One region of the Shewanella amazonensis SB2B genome, then DNA from elsewhere that is predicted to be linked to it. Evidence: predicted binding sites of a transcription regulator. Region 1 holds the regulator's gene; each other region holds the start of a gene.
What was found. Region 1 encodes LexA, which represses DNA repair genes until DNA is damaged. Its sites were predicted from a motif close to TACTGTATNNNNATACAGTA; they were not measured.
Positions count from the first base shown of each region.

Region 2: a site for LexA is predicted at 1,260-1,279, ahead of SAMA_RS08240 (YebG family protein). Genes of this name have one in related genera too.
Region 3: a site for LexA is predicted at 1,793-1,812, ahead of SAMA_RS11205 (DNA topoisomerase III). Genes of this name have one in related genera too.
Region 4: a site for LexA is predicted at 1,297-1,316, ahead of dinG (ATP-dependent DNA helicase DinG). Genes of this name have one in related genera too.

Region 1 covers NC_008700.1:4,112,620-4,115,793, forward strand. Annotated here, with positions in the region: gene plsB (glycerol-3-phosphate 1-O-acyltransferase PlsB) at 1-826, opposite strand, end outside; gene lexA (transcriptional repressor LexA) at 978-1,601, shown strand; gene SAMA_RS18110 (cell division inhibitor SulA) at 1,598-2,104, shown strand; gene coxB (cytochrome c oxidase subunit II) at 2,493-3,174, shown strand, end outside.
Region 2 covers NC_008700.1:1,924,517-1,927,690, reverse strand. Annotated here, with positions in the region: gene proQ (RNA chaperone ProQ) at 1-227, opposite strand, end outside; gene SAMA_RS08245 (GAF domain-containing protein) at 481-942, opposite strand; gene SAMA_RS08240 (YebG family protein) at 961-1,248, opposite strand; gene SAMA_RS08235 (paraquat-inducible protein A) at 1,404-2,051, shown strand; gene SAMA_RS08230 (paraquat-inducible protein A) at 2,044-2,673, shown strand; gene SAMA_RS08225 (MlaD family protein) at 2,660-3,174, shown strand, end outside.
Region 3 covers NC_008700.1:2,590,223-2,593,396, forward strand. Annotated here, with positions in the region: gene SAMA_RS11205 (DNA topoisomerase III) at 1-1,769, opposite strand, end outside; gene SAMA_RS11210 (hypothetical protein) at 1,960-2,181, shown strand; gene purF (amidophosphoribosyltransferase) at 2,280-3,174, opposite strand, start outside.
Region 4 covers NC_008700.1:1,531,731-1,534,904, reverse strand. Annotated here, with positions in the region: gene SAMA_RS06550 (DNA polymerase II) at 1-1,237, opposite strand, end outside; gene dinG (ATP-dependent DNA helicase DinG) at 1,339-3,174, shown strand, end outside.

The sequences.
Region 1 (3,174 bases):
AGGTGAGGAAGCGCTCGGCGATACGTACCAGGCTGTCGGAGTAGTCGGCAGCAATCTCATCCAAATATTGAATGGCAGTTTCACGGGCCTTTTCTTCTGAGATTTTCTTACTGGAGGCCTCTTCAGCAATGGCTTTTTTCAGGTTGTCAGATTTCAGCAGGGCATGGAACATGGCTTGACGATTGGGCAACACAGGTCCGGTCATCACCTTACGCTGACGGCGGAAATGGACTCTCGCGACCCGGGCAAGCTTGTGGGCAATGCGCTTATCGGTGCCATGTTCATCGGCCATATGACGAAGTGACACAGCACGGGAAAACTGCACAAAGTTATGACGACCCAGGAACAAAATCATCAAACACTTACGCAGCCAGGTCGGATCTTCCCGTTCGAGTACTGCCGCACGCATGGTGTCATCCTCTTTACCCGGGGTACGTCCCCAGTAAAGACTCACAGGCACCAGCTGTATATCGAGTTCTTGCTGCTGACGGTGCAGGGCCAGTAATTGCTGGAAGGTCTGCAAAAAAGGCTCATTACTGTCACGCTTTCCAAACAGCGGCTTTCGGCCTTCCAGACACACGACCCTAGGGGTCTTGATCCCATCAATTTCCAGCATCTGATAGGGGCTGGGTAATCCAAGCTTGCCAGTTATCTCATGGAGCGCAGCGATATCGCTCACAGACTCGGTTTTCATGACGTAAACCAAGGGGCGGGAGGGATCGAGATTCAAATCGGCGAAGGGATCCTGAGGTACCACTATGGTGTGTACCAACTGCTTTTGGATCCACCGCAAGGACTTAAACCAAAAAGACTCGTGTGCTGACATTCTGATATTGGGAACCTGGCTTCAATCAATAGCGCAATAGAATATCAGACAGCCGCAGCCATTAGCCAATAATCTGAAAAATGGTTAATACTTGCGCTGATTAAAATACTGTATATACTGACAGTAACTGTATAGAAAAACAGGAATGACCATGAGACCGCTCACGCCTCGCCAGGCCGAGATCCTGGACCTAATCAAACGCAACATCGCCGAAACCGGCATGCCCCCAACGCGGGCAGAAATTGCATCCAGACTCGGCTTTAAAAGTGCTAATGCCGCCGAGGAGCATCTTAAAGCGCTCGCCAAAAAGGGCTGCATTGAGATTATGCCCGGCACCTCGCGAGGTATCAGGCTGGCGGGTGATGAGTTGGAAGATCAGCCAGACCCGGGTTTGCCCTTGATAGGTCAGGTGGCTGCCGGTGAACCCATTCTCGCCCAAGAGCATGTTGAGCAGTATTATCAGGTCGATCCTGCCATGTTCCGCCCCCATGCCGATTTTCTGCTGCGGGTTCGCGGCGACAGTATGAAAGACATAGGTATTCTCGACGGCGACCTGCTGGCGGTGCACAAGATGAACCAGGCCCGTAATGGCCAGGTGGTGGTTGCCAGGGTGGAAGACGATGTCACGGTAAAACGCTTCGAGAAGCAAGGCAATGTGGTGTACCTACACGCAGAGAACGAGGCATTCGCTCCTATCAGAGTGGATCTTGCCAACCAGAGTCTCACCATCGAGGGCTTGGCTGTGGGCGTTATCCGTAATGGAGACTGGCTATGAACAAGCTGATTGGTAACGCACCCCGTCATCCAGGTTTATGGACAGATTCCGCAGCCAAAGACGTTTGCCCCACATCGCAGGTGATTACCCAAAGCACTCAATCCCAAGGTCGCCAAGAGATGCAACAGCTCGCCCCAGAGCTTGCACGCCTGAGTCTTGAGGGGCGCTGGATAGTGCTTATCAGCCCACCCAATATCGGGCTTAAATCTACGCTGGCCCAGGCGGGTGTGCGCATGGACCGTGTGCTGCTGGTGCATGCCAAAGACGAAGTGGAAACCCTTTGGGCGATGGAGAAAGCGCTAACCAACGGTACCTCAAGTGCCGTGCTGTGTTGGACCAACGAACTGGATCCCAGAGATAAACGCAGATTGGCACTGGTAGCCAAAAATGCCGTGGCACTGGGTGTTATTTTTGAAAATGTAAATGCTCACTCACATGCCAGCGCTTTTGCTGTCAGACCCGAGTTAAGCCATACCCTTCGCGGTGCATCACCGCTGCACTGATCACCTCTTCATCCCTTTAAGCCCCTTTATCGGGGCTTTTTTTCGATAATTTTTTCAGATAATTAGAAAATAAAGTGATCTTGATCAATATTTAAACTGCAAGTAATGTAGTTCAGGTTAACAACGATTTGTTTGTTATATCCGGGCGATTATGTCGTCGCAGTATCTGAGGCTTGCGCCATGGATATTGTGTATTTGACCGATATATTCAGCTGTAGGTGCAAGTGTGGTGAACAAGGCTGTAATTCATTAAATAAGATACCAACCGCCAACGCACTTTGAAGTCATCGTTGCTTTTTGTGGGAACCGAAGAGTTTGCATAGAGCAGAGACTTACTGTGTGGCTCTTCTTTGTAGTTGCTTGATGCAATTGACAGAGGAGATGTCTTGTGAAGCAATGGTTGTATTGTTTCGCGGCGGCTTTATTGGCCCCGCCCATCTTTGCGGCTGACATGCCGCTCAACATGACACAAGGTGTTACTGAGATAAGTGGCAAGGTCTATGGCCTGCACATGACTATCCTGTACATCTGCTGTGCCATAGGTGTAGTGGTTTTTGGCGCCATGATTTACGCCATGATAAACCACCGCAAATCAAAAGGGGCGGTTGCCGCCCAATTTCACGAAAGCACCAAGGTGGAAATCGCCTGGACTCTGGTGCCCTTTCTCATCCTGATTGCCATGGCTATTCCGGCAACCAAGACCCTTATCGCCATGGAAGATCCGTCCAATGCCGACTTGACCATCAAGATCACCGGCTCCCAATGGAAGTGGCACTACGATTACTTTGACCACGACTTCGGTTTCTACAGCATCCTGGCTACACCCAGAAGCCAAATCGAAGGTGCAGAAGCAAAAGGCGATCACTACTTGTTGGAAGTGGATAAGCATCTGGTGCTGCCCACCAACCGCAAGGTGCGCTTTTTGATGACCTCCGACGACGTCATTCACTCCTGGTGGGTGCCCGCGTTTGCCGTTAAAAAGGATGCCAATCCGGGCTTTATCAACGAAGCATGGACCCGAATAGATAAACCTGGGATTTATCACGGCCAGTGTGCCGAGCTGTGCGGCA
Region 2 (3,174 bases), 2.1 Mb from region 1:
GCTTTGATGCACTTCAGATAGCGCCAGCTGCTGGTGTAGCGGCGCAGGGCAACACGCAATTGTGTTTTACTGACCTTAGAATCATCAGCCAACCTTTCAGCCAAATCTTGAAACAATCCAATTTTCAGTGGCTTGGTTTCACCCTCGGCCACAAAGCACAAAGGAAAGGTTTCATATAAATACGCGAGAATCGCATTGGTGTCGGTCAACTTTTCTGTTGATTCCATCTTTACTTCCACAGTTACTAGGTATGTATGCCCGGTTTATTGCAAGCGATTGCAGGACATAGGTTATTCTCTATACGTTAGCCCGAGGGCCAACACACAAATTAGCATCTTCCGGGCGCTTGCCAAAGCGTTAATAACTATTGTTAACAATTTTTACTATTCGCCGGGAAATGATCCCGAGGCAGACGCACAAGCAGCCTATTATAGTGACCGCTTGGGCGAATGCGACTGGGATTTGACGAAAACTGGTGACTTATTGACCGAACAAGGCCTTTTCCAGGGTTCTCACCAAGGTCTCAAGCCCTGCCTGATCTGTCTCATCGAAGCGGGAAAAACTGGGACTGTCGATATCGAGCACTGCAATTACCCTGCCCTGATGCCTTACCGGCACCACAATTTCAGAGTTAGAAGCTGAGTCGCAGGCAATATGACCGTCAAACTGATGCACATCGGCGACTCGCTGTGTTGTATCCGTGGCGGCGGCCGTACCGCATACGCCCTTACCCCATGGAATACGGGTGCAGGCAACCTTGCCCTGGAAGGGGCCCAGCACCAAAGTGTCTTCACGGCGAATATAGAAACCGACCCAATTCAGGTCGTCCATGTGTTCATTCAAAAGCGCCGAGAAGTTAGCCATGGCGGCGACCAGGTCGTCTTCGCCTGACAGCAAGGCCTCAGCCTGGCGGTTTAAGGTGTCGTAAAACGCGTGTTTCATGCAATTCCCTACCGATATTCAGTCATTCTCTGCAGCCTTGCGAGCTGCTTTTTTTACCGGTGCCGTCGCCACGTTGGGGGACGTGCCCTTCAGCAGGGATGATAAATCATCTTTGTGGGTGGCAAAATAGAAGGCCAACTTTTCAGTTGTCGCTTCATCGAGTCCACATTCAGCATTATCGATAAATGGGATCAGGCTGTCAGCGATATCCAGCATCTTGTCGTAGGCATCCGCCTCCTTTTTCGATGTAAATGTCATCTTCTCAACCCCATCTCTGACCACCACAAATTGAGTGATTACCGCCATGATAGCCCTCACACTGTTTATTTATACAGTGACAGAGTGTCACAGTTTTTTTCAGGGGATGCAAGTGTTTAACATGATCTGATACACTCGTACGCTGAAACCGCCTCCAGGGGAGGCAGAATCAGGCATCACCCCGGCTGGGGAACCTGTCATCCATGGATCTGCAATACGCTTCTATGCATCATGACGATATCGACAATTCGGTGATTCTCTGCCGTGCCTGTGATTTGGCCGTGCGACGCCGCGCCTTGCCCAGTGGCGTCAGGGCGCTGTGCCCCCGTTGTCATACAGCGCTGTATGACACCCCCTTCTGCTCTATCAATGGGATGTTGGCGCTCTGCGTATCTGCACTGGCACTGTTTTTACCTGCCAATTTGTTTCCCGTTCTCGAATTACATTTTTTAGGCTCGGTGCGCACCGCAACCGTCATTCAGGGCGCCATGGCGGTCATGGATCTCGGCTACTGGGTGGTGGGCATTGCCGTGCTTGTTGCCGCGGTTATAGGCCCGGGGTTATTGCTGCTGTCAATCTTGTCACAGGTCCTGCTGGTCAAGATGGGACTCAACCCCGGGTGGCAAAGGGATCTGTATAAGTGGTTATTGCGTCGTCATGGATTATTCAGCCAGCTCACCATGCTCGAAATTTATGTGATTAGTTTTTTGGTTTCAGCATTTCAATTATCTGACTTCTCAGATATTTATTTTGGTGTGGGTACCTTTTCGTTCACCATGCTGTTTCTGGTGACCCTGTTTTTGCAGCGGGAATACAATATCGAGCACATGTGGAGCCGCCTGAATGACTGACAATGTCCAGACCACCGGCAAACAAATGGGCCTGTGTCTTTGTCCGGTATGTAAGAAAACCAATCCGGAAGATGCCCAGACTTGCAGCCGCTGCGGAGCACATAACCAGGCTCGCGATTACTCCAGTGTGCAAAAAAGCTGGGCACTGCTTATCACCGCCGCCATTTTACTTATACCCGCCAATGTTTACCCCATCACGACCCTGGTGAATCAGGGTAAAGTGACCCACGACACTATATTCAGCGGTATCAAGCATTTGGTGCATTCTGACATGTTGCCTATTGCCATCATTGTCTTTACCGCGAGTATTCTGGTGCCCTGGCTGAAAATCATCGGCCTTGCCATCTACCTCTCTGCCATCAGTTTTTCCCTGCCGGTGTCCAAACGCAGACTGATGGCAGGCTTTCACATTATTGAGTGGATCGGCCGCTGGTCCATGCTGGATTTATTTGTAATTTCATTAACTGTTGCCCTGGTGAATATGGGGCAATTGCTGGATGCCAAACCCGCACCGGCAGCGACGGCATTTGCCTTGGTGATTTTGCTGACACAGCTTGCGGCCAAGGTACTGGATACGCGTTTACTCTGGGATCGACTGGACTTAGAAGATGACAAATATTGAAGCACCCAAGGTAGTCAAAAAGAAACTGTTCTCGCCGGTTTGGCTCCTGCCTCTGGTTGCACTTGCCCTTGCGGCCTGGCTTGGTATCAAGAGTATTCGGGAGTCCGGCGTCGAAATTTTTATTCATTTCCCCAGCGCTTCCGGAATCGATGTGGGCAAAACCCTGGTCAAATATCAGGGACTGACTGTCGGTAAGGTCACAGATATTGCCATGGACGAAGACCTCAAAGGCGTCAACGTCACAGTGATGATGGACTATCGTTCAACACCTTACCTGAAAGAAAACACCCAATTCTGGTTGGTATCACCCAAGGCCTCCATTACCGGGGTGTCCGGCCTCGATGCCCTATTCTCAGGAAACTATATCGCGGTTCAGCCAGGCGATGGCGAAAACATGACCCGTTTTGACGCTCTGAGAGAGGCCCCGCCATTGGCCCCCGGCAACGAAGGCATACTGGTGGAGCTCAGCACCGACAGACTCGGTTCATTGGATGTGGGATC
Region 3 (3,174 bases), 1.5 Mb from region 1:
AGCTGACGCTCCCACAGGGCGGTCATATCGGCAGTGGTGGCCACCTCAGGCAAGCTGGCAATTAACCCCCGCCCGGCTTGGGATGCCACGATGCTTTTACCCTGGCGCACCAGAAAGCCACGTTTAAACAGAAGTTCGATGATCCCGGCCCGGGTCGCTTCGGTGCCAAGGCCATCCGTGTCCTTCAATATACGTTTAATGTCCGGTGAACTCACATAACGGGCAATGCCGGTCATGGCACTGAGCAAGGTCGCATCGGTAAAGTGTTTTGGGGGTTGGGTTTGCTTTGCCAATAACTCACCATGACAGCACCGGGCAATGTCGCCCTTATTCAGGGCTGGCAAGGGCGTCTTTTGGCTGGCATCAGTCTCTTGTGGCTCTTTCGCCTCGTCCTGCTCTGTGCTGCGTCCCTGAAACAATACCCGCCAACCTGGGGCTCGCTCAACCGACGCCCTTGCGATAAAGCTACCGCCTTCGATAATCAGCTGGATTTCGGTATCTGCCAGAAGGCGATTGGGGTAAAACTGCGCCAAATATTGCCGTGCAATGTGCAAATAAAGCTGACGCTCCCGCTGGTTAAGTTGCGACAGCGCCGTTCGTTTGCCCGTTGGCACTATGGCGTGGTGGGCATCCACCTTACTGTCATCCCAGGCCTTGGACACCAAGTGCAAATCAGGTGACGGCGCCCCTTCCAAAAGCTCAGGGGCGTTGGCACTGACGGCCGACAGCACATCAGGCACCAAAGCAAGTTGTTCTTTGGGTAAATGACGGCTGTCAGAGCGGGGATAGGTAATCAGCTTGTGTCGCTCATACAGGCTCTGGGCCGTATCCAGCACCTCTTTGGCACTCATCCCAAAACGTTTGGCGCAATCGATTTGCAGCGCCGAGAGGCTATACAGCAATGGCGGCGCCTGCTTCTTGTCTTTATGGCTGACATGCTCAACCAGTGCCGGCTTACCGCCAATGCGGCTCACCACAGTTTCGGCGAGGCGGCGTGAAAGCACCCGCCCCTCTTCATCCATGTACGGCTGACAAGCTTCGCTGGGTTGCCACTTGGCACAAAAGGACTCGCCCTTGTCTGTGGTAATGTGAGCAAGCACCTCATAGTGATCTTTGGGCTCAAAGTGCTCAATGTCCAGGTCACGGCGAACCACCAAACCCAATAATGGGGTTTGCACCCGTCCGACAGACAACACCCCTGCATACCCCACCTTTCTGCCCTGAAGCGTGTAAGCACGGGTCATATTCAGGCCGTAAAGCCAGTCGGCACGACTGCGCGCCAATGCCGATGTGGCAAGCGGCACAAACTCCTTATTGCTGCGAAGCTGTCCCAGTGCGCGGCGCACCGCGTCGGGGTTTAAATCGGAAATCAATAAGCGCTGGGTGGAGGCCAATTTGGATGCAGAAACCTTGGCGTGGGAAATTACCTCATCCACCAGAAGCTGTCCTTCGCGGTCCGGGTCCCCTGCATGAACCAAAGAAGAAGCCTGTTTAATCAGGCGCTTTACGACTGCCAGCTGACTTTTGGCCGAACTTCGTGGAGTGAGTTTCCACTCGGCGGGAATAATGGGCAGATGGGCAAGCTGCCACTGCTTGTATTCGGGAGAATACGCATCCGGCTCGGCCTGCTCCAGTAAGTGGCCAATACACCAGGTGACACAATCGCCGTTGCCAAGCTCAATATAACCCTCACCCTTTTTATGGGGTTTGGGTAACACCTCAGCGATGGCGCGGCCGAGGCTCGGTTTTTCGGCGATATAGAGGATCATGGCGGGATATTCTGGTGCAAAAGCACTGGATGAATTTACAGTAAATGTAGCGAAAATTCCCGGTGGGCGCAACGCGCAATCCTGGCCAAGTGCAAAGCCAAGGTCAAATTTACCCTGATCCTATGTAAATTTTGTTGAGAATAGTTCTCATCAAAGCTGAAATGACCGATATCTCCCGCTCCCGGATTTTATGATGCAAAGTTCAGTGTCAATCATTCGCCATCAATGGCTGTTATATGCGGCCCTGTTAACCCTTGGATTAGCCCTGTGTCTTCCTTCGGGAGAGCGACCGTGGGTAATGCTGCCACTGTGTGCAATTGGGGTAAACTTTCTGCGGGCGACGCCTGTGACGCATCTGGGTATGGCCAGCTTATTTGCCATTTGGCTGCTGTGTTTTGCCAATGCCATGTGAGTGTGAATGTTAAATTCCCAAAAACAAAAACCAGCACCTGAGTGCTGGTTTTGATTTGCCTTGATCTTTTAGCTACCCATCATTATGGGTGTAACCCATTACGGGTGACAGACGTTGTGCAGCTCGAGATTCGTGCCCACATCGCTGTTGCGATTTGCCTTGGCATCATCGTTTCTCAGCTGAGTGAGGTGGTCAAGATACGCCTGAGTCACATCACCAGTGATGTAATCACCGTCAAACACCGATGTTTCAAAACGCTTGATTTCGGGGTTTTCCATACGCACAGCTTCAACCAGATCAGTCAAATCCTGGAAGATGATACCATCGGCACCAATCAGTTTGGCAATTTCATCCGCATCACGTCCGTGGGCAATCAGCTCATTGGAAGTGGGCATATCGATGCCGTACACGTTGGGGAAACGAATTTCAGGGGCAGCAGAGGCGAAATACACCTTCTTGGCACCGGCTTCGCGGGCCATCTCGATGATTTGCTCTGACGTGGTACCACGCACGATGGAGTCGTCCACCAAAAGCACATTCTTGCCCTTAAACTCGGTGTTGATGGCATTGAGTTTACGGCGCACTGACTTCTTACGCTCCTGCTGACCAGGCATGATGAAGGTACGGCCAATGTAGCGGTTCTTTACAAAGCCCTGACGGTAAGGCAAGTCCATAACACGGGCAATTTCCAGTGCGATATCACAGGAGGTTTCAGGAATGGGGATAACCACATCGATGTCGTTGTCGTACCATTCTTTCTTGATTTTCTCGCCCAGTTTGGCGCCCATATTTACCCGGCTGGCGTACACAGACACCTTGTCGATGGTGGAGTCTGGACGGGCAAAGTAAACAAATTCGAAAATACAGGGCGAATAGAGCGGCGCTTCGGCGCACTGACGGGTAAACAGCTGACCGTCGAGGGTGACGTATACGGCTTCGCCCGGCGCAACATCACGAATGACTTCAAAACCCACGGCATCCAGGGCCACACTC
Region 4 (3,174 bases), 1.7 Mb from region 1:
CCGGTGCCACAAAACCCGCCCGGTGCAAATGGGGCAGATAAAGGTGATTAAAAGCCGCAATACTGGCACCCACCCTACCAAATTCCAATCCAGTGAGGCGCGCCCGCTCAAGGGCAAAATGGATGAGATCGGTCTTTTGAAAAATATCCCACACCAGGCGGCAGTCGGTGAGGTTGTAATAGGCCAAAGCAGCTTTGTCTTCACGAAACAACCGGGTGATTTCTTCGCCACGGTCATCAGGATTATGGATAGCTTTGCCCTCCCCCAGGAGTTCACCCGCCACCCTGTCCAAGGCGAAACTGTCAAACTGGTAAAATGCGGCCTTTAACCAATCAATACCATCGAGAACTACCCGTCCGGACAAGTCCAGGGTCTCCGGTCTGTGCTTGTCTTCTACTTTCCAAGCGAGTGGTTTACCGAACCGCCCGATGCAAAGCCGCATACCATGGTGTTTTGCCCTACGCCACAGGAGCGACAGATCGAAAGTCACCACAGCCCAGCCCAAGAGGATGTCGGGGTCAACCTCCATAAACCAGCGCTGCAGCGATAACAGCAGGGCCACTTCATCACAAGCCCACTCCACGGCGACCTTATGTTCCACCCCATCCCGATGGCAAGTGAGCTCGGTTTCCCCCTCACCGACTATGATGACTTTGGGTTCGCAGTCACCATATAAACCAATGGAATAGAGCTCCCCCGACATACTGCATTCGATATCGAGGGAAACCGCTTTCAGGGGAATGTGTTGACTGGTTGCCCTCACCCGGCTGGCAACAAACCGGCTTGGGCCGCTCGAGTCGAAGTGGCCGAAAAACTCGGCATCAAGGGCCACAAAACGTTCAATCAGGAAGCGCTGCTCTGGTTTGATATCGGCCTCATAAAGCGCAATACCCAACTCCTGCGCTCGATTTACGAGGCGCTTGAGCATAAGCCCTGTACGGCAATAGATTGCATGCACGGGTTGCCTGCTGAAACTTTGCAGCTCGAGTGGGTGCGACCAGACTTCAGTTTCAGCGCCCTCCACGAGCAAGCGCTCTACATCATCGCTATGGCAAAAGGCCATGGGTCTTTGATTATGCACTTCCACCTTCACCGGCCCGTTGACGGTTTTAATCAGATATTCCAGCACAGTGTCACCGCTGCGCTGCACATTGGCGCGCGTGAGCACCCGCCCCCTGAGCAGTATCGGAGCCAGTGATTCATTGAAGCCAGGGTAGCAAGGGGACGACAATTCCATGGGTAAAGGAGTAAAAAACACACATAAGCAATGATTGCAGGGTTCTTAGCCTAAGCAATCACTGTTATTATGTACAGCATAATTGAGCTGCCGAGAGCCCCATGCTGCCAGACAAAGTCAAAACCCAGATCCGCGCAATCTATAAAGATATTGCCGCCGCGTTGCCAAACTTCCGATCCCGACGCGAGCAAAACTATATGGTGGCTGAGATCTCCAAGACGCTGGCAGGGGAATATGACAAGCACAGGCGCATCATAGTTGTCGAAGCTGGCACAGGGATTGGTAAGTCTTTGTCCTACATTTTAGGCACCATTCCGCTGGCTTTGACTCAAAAAAAGAAAGTCTGTATCGCCACTGCAACCGTGGCCCTGCAGGAGCAGCTGCTGCACAAGGATTTACCTTTCTTTTTGGCGCAGTCCGGGCTCAACTTTCGATTTGGGCTGGTAAAAGGCAGGCAAAGATATGTGTGCCTGGCCAAACTCGAGATGCTCATAGGCGACAATAACGGCACTCAAATGGCCATGTGGCAGACCAAGCCCGACACGGCGCAGGTAGAGATGCTGCAAAAGCTGCACAGCGATTTCCACAAGGGCCTCTGGAACGGCGAAATAGACACGCTGGAGACGCCTATCCCCGATCACCTTTGGCAACAAATTGCCTGCGACAAGCATTCCTGTCACAGGCAAAATGCCAGTCACCGCCAATGCCCGTTCCACAAGGCACGGGAAGATGTGGATACCTGGGATGTGCTTATAGCCAACCACAGCCTGCTCTTCGCCGATCTCGAGCTAGGCGGCGGTATTATACTGCCCGATCCTGAAGAAATGTTTTACGTGATTGACGAAGCCCATCACCTGCCAGTGGTCGCACGGGATTTTTCCAGCGCGCAGGCGACATTGAGAGGGGCCGCTGACTGGCTTGAAAAAATTGGCAAGACCGCCGCCAAATTGCAAAACCAAATCAAGAGCAACAACATCATAGCGCCGTCACAGGCCATGCAAGACCATGTCGCTGACATCGCCGGTATGCTCAACCAGGTTGCCCATTATTGCGACGGCGAAAAGGCCCGTTTCGACAACCCGGAAAACCGCCTGCGCTTTACCCATGGCGCACTGCCGGAGGTGCTTAAACGTCACGCGGAAAACCTGGCCACGGCCACCAGCGGTGCCTTGAAGCAGTTCAATAAGATGCAACTTCTGCTGGGTGAAGCCATCAAGGATGGCGACATCCCACGCCATCAGGCCGATACGCTGCAAACCGAAACCGGCTTTATGCTGCAGCGGCTCGAGAACCTGCACAAACTCTGGAAAATGATGGCCAAAGAGGACAGTAAAAAAGGCGCACCCACGGCGCGCTGGATTGAACTCTTGCCGGCCAATAAACAAGTGGACTACCTGCTGTGCGCCTCCCCTATCGAAGTCGGCTTTATGCTGGAATCCATGCTGTGGGAAAAGGCGGCTGGGGTGGTGCTGTGCAGCGCAACCTTGCGGGCACTGAATCAATTTGACTATTTCGCCCATCAGGTAGGCTTGTCGCTGCACGATGGCAGTCGCTATCTCGCGTTGCAATCGCCTTTCGACTTTGAAAACAACGCCACCCTGTATTTGCCCAAAATGCGCACCGAACCGACCGACGACAATTACACCGATGAACTGGCCGAGCACATTTTAAAGCTTACTGAACATGAAATGGCCAGTCTGGTGTTATTCGCTTCTTACTGGCAGATGGAAAAGGTTGCCGACATCATCGGCCCAAAACTGAAAATCCCCTTGCTTATCCAGGGCAACTCGCCACGTCAGCTTTTGCTGGACAGCCATAAAAAGCGTTGTGATGAAGGTAAGCCATCCTTGCTCTTTGGCACCGGCAGTTTTTCAGAGGGTCTTGACTTACCCGGTGAGTACCTCACCAACCTGATAGTCACCAAACTGCCCTTTGCG